Regions from separate parts of the Undibacterium sp. Xuan67W genome, predicted to be linked through region 2. Evidence: predicted binding sites of a transcription regulator. Region 2 holds the regulator's gene; the other holds the start of a gene.
What was found. Region 2 encodes HrcA, which represses chaperone genes, less so after heat shock. Its sites were predicted from a motif close to TTAGCACTCNNNNNNNNNGAGTGCTAA; they were not measured.
Positions count from the first base shown of each region.

Region 1: rpoH (RNA polymerase sigma factor RpoH) is a predicted target of HrcA. The motif match lies at 3,695-3,721, and genes of this name have one in related genera.

Region 1 covers NZ_JBMPPN010000002.1:267,031-275,671, reverse strand. The annotation lists gene rsmD (16S rRNA (guanine(966)-N(2))-methyltransferase RsmD) at 1-468, opposite strand, end outside; gene ftsY (signal recognition particle-docking protein FtsY) at 856-1,899, shown strand; gene ACO0LE_RS02970 (cell division ATP-binding protein FtsE) at 1,913-2,587, shown strand; gene ACO0LE_RS02965 (cell division protein FtsX) at 2,612-3,526, shown strand; gene rpoH (RNA polymerase sigma factor RpoH) at 3,790-4,686, shown strand; gene ACO0LE_RS02955 (SCO family protein) at 4,731-5,312, opposite strand; gene cyoE (heme o synthase) at 5,309-6,193, opposite strand; gene ACO0LE_RS02945 (COX15/CtaA family protein) at 6,231-7,319, opposite strand; gene ACO0LE_RS02940 (SCO family protein) at 7,322-7,912, opposite strand; gene ACO0LE_RS02935 (SURF1 family protein) at 7,896-8,609, opposite strand.
Region 2 covers NZ_JBMPPN010000013.1:2,608-11,248, reverse strand. The annotation lists gene leuS (leucine--tRNA ligase) at 1-1,421, opposite strand, end outside; gene ACO0LE_RS12720 (ExbD/TolR family protein) at 1,539-1,991, opposite strand; gene ACO0LE_RS12715 (MotA/TolQ/ExbB proton channel family protein) at 1,997-2,653, opposite strand; gene dapB (4-hydroxy-tetrahydrodipicolinate reductase) at 2,880-3,686, opposite strand; gene ACO0LE_RS12705 (outer membrane protein assembly factor BamE) at 3,701-4,279, opposite strand; gene fur (ferric iron uptake transcriptional regulator) at 4,468-4,905, shown strand; gene ACO0LE_RS12695 (response regulator) at 5,047-5,430, opposite strand; gene hrcA (heat-inducible transcriptional repressor HrcA) at 5,488-6,516, opposite strand; gene ACO0LE_RS12685 (ArsR/SmtB family transcription factor) at 6,667-7,008, shown strand; gene ACO0LE_RS12680 (aquaporin) at 7,011-7,700, shown strand; gene arsC (arsenate reductase (glutaredoxin)) at 7,740-8,159, shown strand; gene ACO0LE_RS12670 (hypothetical protein) at 8,545-8,641, opposite strand, start outside.

The sequences.
Region 1 (8,641 bases), on a different contig from region 2:
TAAAATTTTTGGCAGGTAAGCTTGATCAAACGGCGGATCCAGAAAAATCAGATCGTACTGTTGTTGGCGCGCCACCATGCTTTGGACAATGGTCAGCGCATCCCCTCTCAGCAAGTTAACCTGGCTGGCGCTCAACTTTTCCTTGACCTGATCGAGTTGCCTGAACGCGGGTGTGTGGTATTCCACCATTGTGACACTGGCGGCACCGCGACTCGCGGCCTCAAAACCCAGCGCACCGGTTCCAGCAAACAGATCGAGGCAAGTAAGCGCCGACCATCTGCCGTCAATCAAGTGGCCAAGCCAGTTAAAAACCGTTTCTCTGACACGATCAGGAGTAGGACGCAATCCCTCTGCGTCAATGACGCTGAGTACAGTACGTTTCCACACACCGCCAATAATACGCACCTGATGAGGCACGCGCTTGTGCGCTACTGGCGGCTTGACGGGTTTCTTTGCCTGGTTTTTCATTCAGTTACTGAGCTCTATTTTGTTGGTGGAAGTCATAGATGGATTCTACGCATCCAAAGAAGGTCGCATTATCCTAGATTTTCCCTCAGAACAGCAGCATGTATATAGTTGGCGAGCTGGCTGTGTATGACGACAATACAGACTGCATGGGGAAACATCAACGCCCATAGTTGGCCAGATGCGCAATTGTCGCAATAGCGCTCGCACGCAAATTACGATGACCATGCCGCCGAGCGCTACATTGCACTTGCGTTATTACGAAGTGATAGCGGCCGAACGGATAGTCCAGAATTATGACGCAGTCTGGACTGCTGCCCCAGCAAACTTCCGTCTGTTAGAATGGCGACATTCCAATCTGTCGCATATTCAGAGTCCCCACTATCCTCGATGTTTAGCTTTTTCAAGAAAAAACCCAAAGAAGAAACCGTCCTCCCGCCGGTTGTCGCAACCCAGGCAGCAGAGCTGGCTATCACGCCTGCCGAACCAGCGCCCGTGACCACGGCTGCGGCGAGCGATATCAATGCAGCAACACCAAAACAATCCTGGTTAAGCCGTCTTAAAGCCGGACTCTCAAAAACCTCGTCGAATCTGACCACCTTATTCGTTGGCGCGAGAATTGATGACGACCTGTACGATGAGCTGGAGGCCGCTTTATTGACAGTGGATGCAGGCGTCGAGGCGACCCAATTTTTACTAGATGGCTTGAAGAAAAAAGTTAAAGAACAGAAGCTAACCGAAGCAGAACAAGTGAAAGCAGCACTCAAAGTTTTGTTACTGGACTTATTAACACCATTACAAAAGCCTCTGGAGCTTGGGCGCTACCAACCTTTAGTGATGATGATTGCCGGTGTGAACGGTGCCGGTAAAACAACAACCATAGGCAAGCTCGCGAAACATCTGCAAAGCCACCAGCAATCCGTGTTACTGGCCGCTGGAGATACTTTCCGGGCGGCGGCACGCGAACAATTGACGATTTGGGGCGAGCGGAACAATGTCACGGTGATCTCACAAGAATCCGGCGATCCGGCTGCGGTGGCTTTTGATGCGGTCGCGTCTGCCAAGGCCCGCGGCACCGATGTAGTGATGGTAGACACCGCAGGCCGTTTACCGACGCAGTTGCATCTGATGGAAGAACTGAAAAAAATTAAGCGCGTGATTGCAAAAGGTATGGATGGCGCACCACAGGAGGTGCTGTTAATCATCGACGGCAACACAGGACAAAATGCACTGGCGCAAGTCAAGGCATTTGATGATGCACTCGGCTTAACTGGTCTGGTGATCACGAAACTGGACGGTACCGCCAAAGGAGGCGTACTTGCGGCGATTGCTAAGACGCGCCCTGTCCCGGTTTATTTCATTGGTGTCGGTGAGCAGATAGAAGACTTGCAACCATTCAATGCCCAGGAATTTGTAGACGCCTTGTTGAATTAAAAGGATCACGCCGATGATAGAGTTCCAGCAAGTCTCCAAGCAATATGCGCACGGCGCTTATGCGCTGCGCAATGTATCGCTGAAGATCAATGATGGAGAACTGATTTTTCTTGCCGGACCATCGGGCGCTGGTAAATCAACCTTACTCAAAATGATCGCGGGTATTGAACGCGCCAGCACTGGCATAGTCAGTGTGAACGGTCAGGATATCAGCAAGCTTAAATCAGGCAGCTTGCCTTATTTACGACGTAAGCTTGGCTTGATATTGCAAGACAAAGGCTTGCTTCTCGACAGAAGCGTGCTGGCAAATGTCATGCTGCCACTGATTGTCAATGGAGCATCTGCCGCAGAAGCAGAAACCCGAGCGCGCGCTGCACTCGACAAAGTCAATCTGGCAGATAAGGCAGATGTATTTCCGCTCGCGCTTTCTGGCGGAGAACAGCAACGTGTTGCAATCGCCCGTGCTATTGTCAATCGCCCACAAATTATTCTGGCTGATGAGCCCACAGCATTTCTTGATCGCGATAATGCAAATAAAGTCATCAGCGCGCTGAAAGCCTTTCAAAGTGCAGGCGTGACCTGCATTATCTCTAGCCATGATGAACAGTTTCTGGATCAGGCAAGCCGCGTCATTTATTTGAACAAAGGTGAATTGTCAGACGTATGGCAATCGCCCATCGCGGCATAGTCCAGGGAAGAAGAGGAAAAATCGATGTCCATCTGGTTACGTCAGCATTTGTTTGCCCTTAAAAGTGCCTTGTCGCACTTACGCTCTGGCCCGGGTAATTTTTTATTCAATGTATTGGTAGTAGCGATTGCGCTCGCATTACCGATTGCAGGATTAACGCTGATTGAAAATATTCGGCCGGTCTCTGCACAGCTCTCCATTGAACCAGAGATTAGCGTATTTCTTACGCCTGACACCGCAAGATCAGATGCAACCGCTCTGTCGCTCACAATTAAAAAACTTTTAAAAGATGCGAATATCAGCGCAAAGCTTAATTTTGTAACGAAAGACAAAGCGCTTGCCGCCTTAGAAGAAACATCAAGCCTGGCAGAAGTGCTATCTACTTTGGGTGGCAACCCGCTGCCCGACGCTTACATTTTGTCCTTGTCTAATTCCGACGCACATCGAGTTGAATTTTTAACACAACAACTTAAAAGCTTGCCGGGAGTTGATGTGGTACAAGTGGATTCTGCATGGGTAAAACGGCTAGCAGCTCTGGTACAAGTTCTCCAGCTGTCCTTACTATTTCTGGCGGTTACACTGAGCGTAGTTGTGGTCGTGGTGATTTTTAATGCAACGCGCTTGCAGGTGATTTCACATCAAGCGGAAATTGCGATTGCCCGTTTATTAGGTGCAACCAATAGCTTCATCCATCGGCCTTATTACTACACCGGCGCTTTATTGGGGTTTCTTGCCGGTGGCATCGCATTGGGTTTAATTGCCCTGTCTTTGCGCCCGCTCAATCAAGCCATTGCAGAATTTGCTAAGTTATATGCATCGGAGTTCCACTTAGTCCCGCTGGGACTGGTTGCCAGCATAATATTGCTTGCAACCAGCGTAATGCTCGGGCTGTGTGGTGCCTTTCTCTCGGTGAGAAGACAGCTATCGCGGCTGACCTGATTAATTATCAATCCAAGAGGAATTACAGGCTGTTTTGCCAATACGCACTTACTACCAAATAATCCGAAACTTTTTTCTTAAATACCCCTCTAATCAATAATAGCAGTTTCAAATTAACCATTATTTTTTAATATAGTTTTTCTATATTAAGTATATAAATTTCGAGTATTAGCACTCAACTCAAGAGAGTGCTAATATAAGAACTTGAAATTGGTGGTTTAGCCCAAAACTGTGGCTAAATCGGCAGCAAATAGGGAGGAAGAATGAATCAATCATCGACATCTGTGATGCCATCTTCGGATAGCACAGCGCTTGCTTTAGGCTTTACTGGCAGTCTGGGTAATATTGACGCCTATATTTCAGCGGTGAACCGCTTGCCTATGCTCACGCACGAGCAAGAGATCGATCTGGCGAAAAAACTCACCCAAAATAATGATTTGAACGCCGCGCAACAACTGGTTATGTCGCACTTGCGCCTAGTTGTATCCATCGCCCGCGGTTACCTCGGTTATGGCTTGCCACATGCTGATTTGATTCAAGAAGGCAATATTGGTCTGATGAAAGCCGTGAAACGCTTCGATCCTGATCAGGGTGTGCGCCTTGTGTCCTATGCGATGCACTGGATCAAAGCCGAAATGCATGAGTACATTTTGAAAAACTGGCGTCTGGTCAAAGTGGCGACGACCAAAGCACAACGTAAATTATTCTTTAATCTTCGTAGCCATAAAGAAGGTTTAGATTCAATGTCGCCTAAACAGGTTGATGCATTGGCTAAAACTCTGGATGTCAAACGCGAAGAAGTCATCGAAATGGAAATGCGCTTATCCGGCAGAGATATCGCTCTGGATGCACCAACTGACGATGACGACGATAAGTTTGCACCTATTGCGTATCTGAAAACAGAAAGCGAAGAACCAACTCGTGTTTTGGAAGCCCGTCAACGTGACCGTTTGCAAAGCGAAGGCTTAGAAAGTGCCTTGTCCAAACTTGATGCGCGCTCGCGCCACATCGTCGAATCACGTTGGTTAAAAAATGATGATGGTTCTGGCTCAACGTTACATGAATTAGCCGATGAGTATGGCGTTTCTGCAGAACGTATCCGCCAGATCGAAAGCGCTGCCTTGAAGAAGATGAAAGGCGCTTTGGCTAGTTTTGCATGATATGGAATCAGCCTAAATAAAAAGCACTCCAAGGAGTGCTTTTTTTATTGTAGAAGTAATTTCAGATCATGGACAATCGGTTCAGCGCCCTGTCCATGACGCAAAAACAAACGTATCCGTCCCTCAGGATCAAATACATAGCTACCTGCGGTGTGATCCATCGTGTAGGAACCTAGCGTCTTTCCTGGCACTTTTTGGTAATACACTTTAAAATCCTTCGCGACCTTAGCCGTGGCTGCAGCATCACCGTACATTCCTAAAAATCTGTGATCAAAATTAGGCACATATGCAGCTAATAGATCCTGCGTGTCGCGCTCTGGATCAACCGTCACAAACAAGACCTGTACCTTATCGGATAAGGTTCCCAATTGCTTCATTACTGTCGCCATTTCAGCCATGGTTGTGGGACAGACATCCGGGCATTGTGTGTAGCCAAAAAAGATGACGACAGCCTTCCCTTTAAAATCAGACAGGGTTCTTGCTTTGCCATTGTGGTCAGTCAAGGAAAAGTCTTTGGCGTAGTCCAGACCCGTCAGGTCCGTGTTTGTAAACTGTGGAGCAGGTTTGCTGCATGCCACCATGACTAACATCAGCAGCACGCTGGCAAAGCGAATGAATGAAGTCATAATTTAATGTAGTGATCGACCAGCAATACAGCAAACAGCAACGATAAATAAATAATAGAAAAAGCAAACGTCTTACGGGCAAGCACGTCATCATAATGACGATAAATTCGCCATGCATACCACAGGAAAATCGTACCGAGAATGACCGCACTGACTAGGTAAATCAATCCGCTCATATGCACGGCATAAGGCAGCATGGTGGTCGCAAACAAAGCAATCGTATATAACCAGATATGAAAACGGGTGAATTCCATCCCATGCGTGATTGGCAGCATCGGTAAGCCGGATTTGGCATAGTCATCACGGCGATACATTGCCAGAGCCCAGAAATGCGGTGGCGTCCAGATGAAGATGATCAATACCAAAAGCCAAGCTTGCATGGGGACATCGTTCGCAATCGCTGCCCAACCAAGCGCCGGAGGCATCGCTCCGGATAAGCCACCGATCACGATATTTTGTGGCGTCGCTGGCTTCAGAATAATCGTATAAATAACCGCATACCCAACAAAGGTAATAAAGGTCAGCCACATCGTGAGTGGATTCACCATGGTGTACAAAACCCACATCCCCAGTGCACCAATGACGCCGGAAAAAATCAATATCTGCAAAGGATTGATTTCACCCTGAGCCGAAGCTCGTCTTGCCGTCCTGGCCATACGTGCATCAATTTCACGCTCAACCAGGCAATTCACGGCGAATGCTGCGCCCGCCAATAACCAGATACCGATCGTTGCTGCGACAACGATTCGCCAATCTGGCAAATCTGGCGTAGCCAGGAACATACCTATCACCGCACAAAATACCGCCAATTGTGTGACACGAGGCTTCGTCAGAGCCCAATATTGAGCCATTCGACTGGATGGAATACTAAGTGATGTCATAGAAAATCTAGGGGAGGAGGACGCGTGTTACTTTTTATTACTGAGTTGCTGCCGATGCACTTACCACGTGTCTAATGCGGTAGTTTAACATGCTCAGTAGCAGGACAAGTAAGGCCGCACCACCGTTATGTAACACGGCGAGAAACAAGGGCCATGAGAAAAATACGGTTGAAACGCCGGTCAAAAACTGAACTCCGATAACAATCAGTATGTATCGGCCCAGCGATGCCACCTCAGTTTTTTTACGCGCCAGAGAGGCGGTAATAACGACCGCAATGATCACTAGCCACGCAAAACTCCGGTGCACCCAATGAATAGCGACCAGTGCAGAAAATGGCAAAAATGATCCGTCGGCTTTCTGACCCAACTGACGCCATAAGCTGAAACCATGCTCAAAATCCATTTCCGGAATAATGACACCATGACAAAGAGGATAGTCTTGGCAAGCTAAAGCAGCGTAGTTAGTGCTAACCCAGCCACCGAGAGCAATTTGTATTGTGAGCAACGTGAGCGCTACGGTTGCAAAAGTAATGAGTGGTTCAGGCTTGGATCTCTGTGTAGTAGCTGTGCCTTGCATTTGATTCTGACTAGCCAGTGACCAAGCTTGAATGGCAAGCAATGCCATTCCCAACAAAAGATGCGTCGTGACAATCACCGGCTGCAACTTCAAAGTCACAGTCCAGGCGCCAAATGCGCCCTGTACACACACAAGAAGAAATATCGACGTTGGCAACCAGGGTGAGGTCAATAAATCTTTGCGTCGCCACCAGGCATAAACCATTTGCGCGACAATCAAGAGACCCACACTCATCGCTAGATAACGATGGATCATCTCTATCCATGCCTTTGACAACGTTACCGGTCCGGTTGGCATCAAGGCCTGGGCAGCACTAATTGCATGGTGGGCTTGAAATGGATTGGCCTCGCCATAGCAGCCGGGCCAGTCCGGACAGCCCAAACCTGAATCAGTCAGACGTGTAAATGCGCCAAACATGATCAGGTCAAAAGTCAGAAACATACTGACCGAGATGAGTTTGTGATATTTACTTTGATTCTTTGACAGCCAGACAAGACTCAGCGGAATCGTCGCAAGAATCAAAGCCGTAATTGCAATTTGCATCCACATATTTAGCCTATTGCCGACGCTTTCAGTAATTTACCGATATCCTTCTTCACCTTATTCGGATCGGCATCTTTTGGGAAACGCATCATCAAATTACCTAGCGGATCAATCATATAAATATGATCGCTGATAACAGTATTCGCATCCACTGGCAGCCAGGATTTGAGCTTATCCTGACTTACGCTCAACATGCGCATGCCGTCGTATTCGCGAATTAAAACGGTATCTACGGGTTTATTGTCAGTAATTAGCCAGACACGCTCTATACGATCCATTTCCTTTCCCTGAATCAGGCGTAACTGCCGCATGTCGTACATTTTTTTCTTACATGCGTCGGCACATTCACCGCTATCGGCTTGCAGCAGAATCCATTTACCTTTATACGCATCGAGCTCTTTTGATTCACCACCTAGCAAATGCGCATCAAGTTTAGGCATGGGATAGGAGCGAGGGTCCAGAATGACACCATAATTAGTTCTGCCTTCGGGTTTAATGACAAAATAAAACAGGTAAGAGAGAAGCATCGGCGCAGCACAAACAGCTAAGACCAATAAAAGTTTCCAGCGACCTGCATGTTTACTATTCGGTTTTTCCACGACGATATCCTGTAACCACAAAAAATATAATTGCCATCAATGACAAGGCGTACCACTGAAACGCATACGCCCGATGTTTATCAGAACCATCTGATAGCAGCGGCCAATCACGCTGTAATCCGTCCGCTAAATCCGAGTTTTGCTCCACAATCAGAGGATGTATTTTCCACCCATTTTTTCTTGATAATTCTGCTGGACTTACATTTTGCAAAACAGCACCAGGCTTAATGACTTCAGCTTGCCCTAACTGCATTACATGACCAAAATTTTCATGCAATTGCCCCTCTAGCTGCACGACTCCCGAAGGGGTAACTAGCGGCGGCATGTTTGCACGGTCATGTGCATTACGTGCTTGCCAGCCTCTGCCGACCAAAACAAACTGATCCACACCTTCAATCTTAAACGGCATAAGAACATAAAATCCTGCCACACCTTTTAATGGCCTGTTATCCAGATAAAGAGGCCATTCAGAGACAAAATGTCCCGTTAAGCTGACGCGCCGATATACAGAATCAGGAGAGGCAAATAGAGCCTGAGAAGATAAAGCTGGTAACTTAGCGCGCTCCCGCATTGCCTGGGCAATTATTTCTTTTTCATGCGCCCTGCGAGTTTGCCATTGTCCCAGACTTATGCCGATCACACAGAGCAACATTGTGACCAATAGAGGAATCCAGCGAAAACGAAACTTATTAAGCATTACAATAGAGTTTTTATGAGTGGGCAGAACGG
Region 2 (8,641 bases):
GGTACAGGCACCGCACCACATGACTCACAATGGATAATAGGAATAGGTGTGCCCCAGTAGCGCTGACGGCTGATGCCCCAGTCACGCAAGCGCCAGGTGGTTTTCTTCTCGCCCAGTTCTTTGGCCGCCATCAGTTGGGCGACTTTGCTGACTGCCTGTTTGCAAGTCAATCCATTTAGGTCAATACCGGAATCGCCACTATTGATCGTCAAGCCGCGCTGCTTGTCGCCATACCAGTCGGCCCAGGCATCAGTCGAATAGGTTTCACCCTCGACAGCAACTACTTGTTTGATCGTCAGATTGTATTTTTTTGCGAAAAGGAAATCACGCTCATCATGGGCAGGCACGCCCATGACCGCGCCGTCACCATAGCTCATCAAGACGTAATTACCGACCCAGACCTCAACCAGCTCCCCCGTCAGCGGATGCGTGACGAACAGACCCGTTGGCTGCCCTTCTTTTTCACGTACGGCAACTTCGGCTTCAGTGGTACCGCCTTTTTTGCATTCTTCGATGAAGGCTGCCAGACCAGGATTACTCGTAGCGGCATGCATTGCCAATGGATGCTCCGGTGCCACTGCGCAGAAGGTCACGCCCATGATGGTGTCGGCACGAGTAGTGAACACGTACATCTTGCCGTCCTGAATCAAAGCACCGCTGGCATCCTTGATGTCATGTGTAAAAGCAAAACGTACGCCTTCGGATTTGCCTATCCAGTTTTCCTGCATCAGGCGCACGCGCTCTGGCCAGCCGGACAGGTAATTCGGATCTTCCGGATTGGCGACCGCAGACAGCAATTCTTCCGCGTAGTCGGTAATGTTTAGGTAGTAGCCAGGAATTTCACGCTTCTCGACCAGAGCACCGGAGCGCCAGCCGCGACCGTCGATCACTTGCTCATTAGCGAGCACGGTCTGGTCAATTGGGTCCCAGTTAACCACTTGCGTACGGCGTTCGCAAATGCCAGCTTCCAGCATTTTCAGGAACAGCCATTGATTCCATTTGTAATATTCAGGCGAGCAAGTTGCGACTTCGCGCGACCAGTCTATCGCCAGACCCATGGCTTGCATCTGGGTCTTCATGTAGGCGATATTGTCGTAAGTCCATTTGGCAGGCGGCACCTTGTTTTTGATCGCGGCGTTTTCTGCCGGCAGGCCAAAGGCATCCCAGCCCATCGGCATCAGGACGTTATAACCATTCATGCGCAATTGGCGCGCCAGCATGTCATTGATGGTGTAATTACGCACGTGGCCCATGTGCAGCTTGCCCGAAGGGTAAGGCAGCATGGAGCAAGCGTAGTACTTTCCTTTTGGGAAGCGTGGGTCGTTTTCAACCGCTTTATACGCGTCTATTTTTTTCCAATGAGTTTGTGCCGATTGCTCGACGTCGGCTGGTTTATATACTGAGCTGAATTTTTCTTGCATGGCGGGCTATATTTTCTGAATGCGAAGGAATCTTTTGAACCTTGGATTATAACTGGTTCAGAGGTGCTACTGACGGCGGGATGGCGCGCCCCGCTATTTTTTGCCAGCGCTGCGGGTTTATCTGGGCTGCGACGGAGATGTCGCGGAGGCCGGATCAGTAACAAAGCCGATTTTATCCAAGCCCTGCGCCTGCGCAGCCGCCATGACCTGCGCGATGATGTCGTAACGTGTTGCCTTATCGGCACGCAATTGCAGCTCCGGCTGCGGTTGTTTTTTTGCGGCCTCTACCAATTTAAGGTTTAAATCACGAAAATTGATCGGTACTTTGCCCCAAAACAATTGCCCCCGCGCGTCAAACGACAGACTAATGGTGTCGGGTTTATCCGGAGAGGCCGTTGATTTGGCGGCGGGCAGCTCTAACTTGATCGATTGTGTCAGCAAGGGCGCGGTAATGATGAAGATCACCAATAACACCAGCATTACATCAACCATCGGTGTGACGTTGATGTCAGCCATGGCCACCGGCGTTTTTGAAGTCAGATCATTACGACTGAATTTACCGAAGGCCATCGCGATTAGGCCTTAGTCAGGTGCGCATGCAAGTCATAGGCAAACGCATCCAGCTCTGCCTGACAAATCCGGTTTAAGCGGTTAAACGCGTTATACGCCAGCACCGCTGGAATCGCCACCAGCAAACCCAGTGCCGTCATGATCAGCGCCTCGCCTACCGGACCGGCGACCTGGGCAATCTGCACGCTGCCTGCGCCTGCAACGGTAGTCAGTGCATGATAGATACCCCAGACCGTTCCTAGCAAACCGACAAACGGGGCTGTTGCACCGATTGAGGCGAGCACGCTTAAACCTGCTTCCAATCTGACAGTTGCAATGTTTAGCTGTTGTCGCAGTACCCTCGTCAGTACGTCATCAAGACTGGCTCTGGCATTCAGGTTAACGTTTAAGTTTTCAGGTGCTGTCGCTTCTATCGACGCTCTAGCGAGAGGTGCATAAATTCCTTCAAGATCAGCCTGACTCAACAATGCCAGCGCATCGGCAAAACCAGGCGCTTTCCAGAAATTGGACAATGCCGCCGCAGCGCGGCGGATGCGCCAGAACGACCAGGACTTGTATAACAAAATGAACCAGCTGAACAAAGACATCGCCAGCAATACATAGGCAATGAGGTGACTGAATTCATCCACTTGCGCCCAGTAATGGGAAATCGTCGGATTCATAGGGTTCTGCTTGTATCTCAGCTAAAAGAGGGATGAGGGTGTAACTAGCGAACAAACATATGGCTAAGTACGATGACCGAATGCTATGACTAAGTTCGACAGATAAAGACAAGAGGCAAAACATGCATGATGAGCTGTCAGGGGCTACTGCCAACTTTTTCAGCAAAACGCACCCGCACGCACCGGCAACAAAATAAACGCCGCCAGTGCGATTTGCCTATGTCGCCTAATTCAGTCCGAGCACGTCGTACATATCGTATAAACCTGTCTGCTTGTCTGCCAGAAAGCGTGCTGCGCGCAAGCTACCATGAGCATAATTAATACGGCTTGACGATTTGTGACTAATTTCTACCCGCTCACCGATGCCAGCAAACATCACCGTATGGTCGCCAACAATATCACCACCACGAATCGTCGCAAAACCGATCGAGGATGGATCGCGCTCACCGGTCACACCCTCACGGGCGAATACGCCGACCTCGTTCAGATCACGACCCAGCGTATCAGCGATGACTTCACCCATTTTCAGTGCGGTACCGGATGGTGCATCGACCTTATGGCGGTGATGCGCCTCGATGATTTCGATGTCATAGCCCTGAGCAAAACTTTTTGCTGCCATTTCCAGCAATTTCAAGGTCACATTGACGCCGACACTCATGTTCGGTGCAAACACAATAGCTGTTTTTTGAGCTGCCGCAGCGATTGCGGCTTTGCCTTCTTCATCAAAACCTGTCGTGCCAATGATCATCTTGATGCCATTTTCGGCACAATAGGCAAGATGAGTCAGCGTGCCTTCAGGACGGGTAAAGTCGATCAAAAAATCGGCATCAGCCAGGCCCCTGGATAAATCAGATTCGATCAAAACACCGGCTGGCTTACCCATACTCGCAGCGGCATCCGTACCGATCGCAGGCGATGCTGCAACATCAATCGCACCAACCAATACGGTGTCGTCGGCGGCAGCGATCGCTTCTATCAACATTTTACCCATGCGGCCAGAAGCACCGGCCACCGCAATTTTCAATGCACTCATGCTGGTTATCCTGATTATTTTTTCTTATCTTTATCCGTTGTCAGGATAGAGGATTCCGCTCTGACGCCAATAGCCGAGGTCGTAATGTGGGCGAGGTAGTCTTTTTCTGTCGGCAGATTACCGCCTTCAAAACGCTGCACCGTATTATTCTTAAAAAACACGGCAACTCGGCTGGTAATCAAATCCCCGTTTGGCTTTTGCAGACGGAAAGGATAATCCCAGCGATCTTCATGGAACATATCTGTCAATAAGGCCGTGCCCAGCAAAAAGCGCACTTGCTCACGGGTCATACCCTCTTTGAGTTGCGACATCATTTCTTGAGAGACAAAATTACCTTGCTGAATGGTGATGCGGTACGGCGAGATATAGCCAAGGAATTTAGAAACACCGGTACGGCCAACAATCTGCGCATCGGTCGATGCTGCAGCGGACGCTCCAGTCGCCGCCGCATCCTTTGTCGCGGTGAGTTTTGTCGCAGCAGGTGCCTCAACCATAGGATTAAACAAGGCACAACCAGACAAACTCAAGGCAAAAGCCATCGCCGTCAATCGTAATGGCATGCCTTTGGATGCTTCAGGGAACAACAATCGCATAGTGTTAACCTCAATGTGTGTGCAACAGTGTACAGTTTGCAAATTATTCACGGCTAGGCCGTTGCTTAGCTCAATTTAGCTAGATATTTAAGCTCGAAGAAATCGCCGACAAATCTGGTGGTGATTTACTTTGAGTTAAGCTTTAAACCCTATATCATAAAGCAGATAGATCTTTTTTTACTGAAAACATGACGAATTCCACTACTGACCTCAAATCCAGCGGCCTCAAGGCGACTTTGCCAAGATTGAAAATTCTGGAAATTTTCCAAAACAGTTCGATTCGTCATCTGACAGCAGAAGACGTCTATAAAATCCTGCTCAACGAAAATATGGACGTCGGACTGGCAACGGTGTATCGCGTTCTGACTCAGTTTGAACAAGCCGGCTTGCTACATCGCAATCATTTTGAAACTGGCAAAGCAATTTTTGAGCTGAACGAAGGTACGCACCATGACCATCTGGTCTGCTTAGACTGCGGTCTGGTAGAAGAGTTCTTTGATGACCAAATTGAAAAACGCCAGCAAGCGGTCGCCCAGGAGCGTGGCTTTACTATTGCAGAGCATGCTCTGGCGCTTTATGGAAACTGCACAAAAGTAAATTGCGAACACAAAGCGCGCAAAGCATAAGACGCTTGATTTGGTTTGATTTAGCTTAACTTGGCGCAGGAATGATTAAGACAGCTTCAGCAAAAAAATAACCTAAAAGACTGTCAAGCCGCCGGAAGCAATGCGGCGGCTTTTACTTATTTACTTAAATTCAAACTTCAATTATTTACCTAACTTTACAACCACATTGGCGACGGTGTCCAGCACACGCTGTGCATTAAACGGTTTCACAATGAAGCCATGGATGCCTGCCTTAACCGCCTCACTTACCGTATCTTGGTCCTTATTTGCGGTGACCATCAGCACCTTCACATCTGGCAACGCCTCTTTAATCTTTGGCAAAATTTCCAGTCCGCTGATTTTAGGCATCACCACATCAAGCAAAATAATTTTTGGCTTTAACTTGACCGCCATCTCCAAACCAGTGCTGCCGTCAGCCGCCTCACCGATCACGTTATAAGCCTCGCTGCGCAGGATGACACGTAACACTTCACGCGTCGCTTCGTTGTCATCAACGATCAAAATAGAGATGTCTTTGTTATGCATACGTATCTTCACTGACTGAATGTCTGATCACAATCACGCTGCCATCGTCACGACAAGTTAATTGTTCACAGAACCTAAGGCATTAGAAAGTAATTTCGCCGTAATATCTACAATCGGTATGACACGCTCATACGCCATGCGTGTCGGACCGATTACACCCAGAGTACCTACAATTTTACCGTTCACGCCATAGGGCGCGGTGACAATACTCATTTCATCCATCGGCACCAACTGCGATTCGCCGCCGATAAAAATCTGCACGCCAGTTGCCTTACTCGATACATCCAGCAACTGCATCAGGCCAGTTTTTTGTTCAAACATATCAAACAGCTTACGCAAGGAAGTCATGTTATTCGACAGATCTTGCACATTCAGCAAATTGCGTTCACCCGAGATCACGACTTCATCAGACTGGTCCGACATCGCATCGCTACCCGCCTCGACAGCCGCCTGCATCAGGCGCGTCATATCGTTTTGCAACTGACGTAATTCGCTGTTGATACGCAACCGGGCATCTTCAAAACTCAGGCCGCCAAAATTCTGATTCAGATAGTTTGCTGCCTGCACCAGTTGCGAGGCATTGTAGTCAACATCGGTCAGCAACAAGCGATTATGTACCTCGCCGTTCGGCGCAACCACAACCAGCAAAATCCTTTTTTCAGACAAGCGCAAAAACTCCACTTGCTGAAAAGTAGATTCATGTCGCGGCGTCATCACAACTCCGGCAAAGTGCGACAGCGAGGATAAAACCTGGGCAGCATTCGAAATGATTTTTTGCGGTGAATTGGCAAATACATTCGCCTGCATCCGGGATTCCAGCGCGGTACCATCAATTTCTTGCACCGTCAGCAGCTTATCGACAAAAACACGGTAACCCCGCGGTGTAGGAATACGTCCTGCCGAGGTATGCGGGCTCGCGACGAAACCCATTTCTTCGAGATCTGCCATCACATTACGGATGGTCGCTGGTGATAACTCTAGTCCGGAAATTTTTGACAAAGCACGTGAACCTACCGGCTGACCATCAGCAATGTAGCGTTCTACCAAGGCTTTCAATAATGTTTGAGCACGAATATCAAGTTGCATAAAGATATTCTATGTCACTGTGAGATGAATCACATAAAAATCTATTGTGAAAAATTGATGCGGTAAAAGATTCACGAAACGCCGAGAGTAAAAAAACCGTTTACTTTGATATTTCAATTAATATAGAATTATTAAATTAAAAGGATGCGTATGGAAACCAAACAAGCCGTTGCCGCACTTGCCGCAATCGCACAAGACTCCAGACTCGCTATTTTTCGCCTCCTGGTGCAAAGTGGCCCTGATGGCCTGATCGCCAGCAAGATTAGCGAGAATCTGGGGATCGCGCCGTCGTCACTCACTTTTCACTTAAAAGAGCTGACTCACGCGAATATGATCAGCGTCACTCAGGATGGCCGCTTCATGATCTATGTAGCGAATTTCACCACAATGGATGCCTTGTTGGGTTTTTTGACCGAAAACTGCTGCGGCGGCAATCCCTGCTCAAGCACCTCAGCTTGCACAGCCGCCGCTGATACGGAAGCGACAGCATGAGCATGAATTTACCGAATTTATCCAAACGGCTGGTTGCCGAAGGACTGGGAACAGCATTTTTACTTGCAGTCGTAGTCGGCTCTGGCACCATGGCAGAGCGACTCGCCGGTGGCAATATGGCACTGGCTTTACTAGCCAATGCCATAGCGACCGGTGCCGGACTGGTCGCGCTTATCCTGATGTTTGGAGGCATATCCGGTGCGCACTTTAATCCTGTTGTGAGCTTATCGGAAGCCTGGCAAAAAAACCTGCCTTGGTCGTACGTAACGCCCTATATTGTCGCGCAGGTAATCGGTGCATTTGCTGGCGTTGCAGCCGCGCATGGCATGTTTGAGGAGCCAGTTTTTTTTGCATCAGAGCATGTTCGCACCGGCATCGCACAGTGGTGGAGTGAATTTATCGCTACCTTTGGCCTGATCGGCGTCATTATTGGCTGCTCACGCAATCGCCCCGATCTCACGCCATTTGCTGTTGCCGCCTACATCACAGCAGCCTATTGGTTCACATCATCCACCTCTTTCGCCAATCCTGCCGTGACGCTCGCACGCGCTGCTAGCAACACGTTTGCCGGGATTCGCCCGGTAGACATCAGCGGATTTATCCTTGCGCAAATAGCAGGTGCAGCGGCGGCCACCTTATTGTTTGGCTGGCTGTATCCATCCGCCAATCAAGATGCCATACGAATTCAATAGCAGCCAATTATTTAAATTCACAAAGAACTTTCGACAACTATGACCACCACGATTTATCACAATCCAAAGTGCGGGACATCACGCAACACCTTAGCTCTGATTCGCAATACCGGCGAAGAACCTGTCGTCATTGAATATCTGCAACATCCACCTAGCCGGGAAAAACTGTCAGAGCTCATTAGCGGCATGAATCTGACGCCACGTGAGCTATTGCGCAAAAAAGGGACTCCCTATGAAGAGCTGCGACTCGATGACAGAAAATGGTCTGATGATGAGCTGATCGACTTCATGATCAGCCATCCGATATTGATCAATCGCCCCATCGTCGTCACCCCTGCCGGAGCCAGACTGTGCCGTCCATCCGAACTGGTTCTAGATATTTTATCCGCACCGCAGCGTGGCGAATTTATAAAAGAGGATGGGGAAAAAGTGATTGATCAGGATGGGCGTCGTGTCTGAGTTTTTTTGCCGACTTATTTAGCTTGAAGCTCTATGTTTGCACAAGCAGATTTGTACAGATTCAAAAAGGCAAGCTCGTTCATCTAACGATTTTCAGTTTTAGTTATTGAGAAAAATAAACAGAACCTAACAAGCTTTGGAGAAAATCAATTATTGAAGTGATCTATCGGCAGTCCCAAAAAATCAATTTAACAGAGTGACGTTCGATCCACACCAATTTATCATTCATAAATTCCACTAATCATAACTGGCAAAGTTTTAGCAATAATTTCACCTACTTCTGAAACCATCGGAAATTTATATGTAATTTTAATTTTACCTTTAAGAAACAAACTGTTTTCTGTTGGGATTTCTGTCAATATACCTTCGGAATTTTTATAAAAAATCATTGGAGATGTTGTATTTTTTTGAAAAAAAACTCAACTCCTGAACATTTTTTACCTGAAAACTGTAGTCTGTATTTAACACTTCCATTTCTTAAA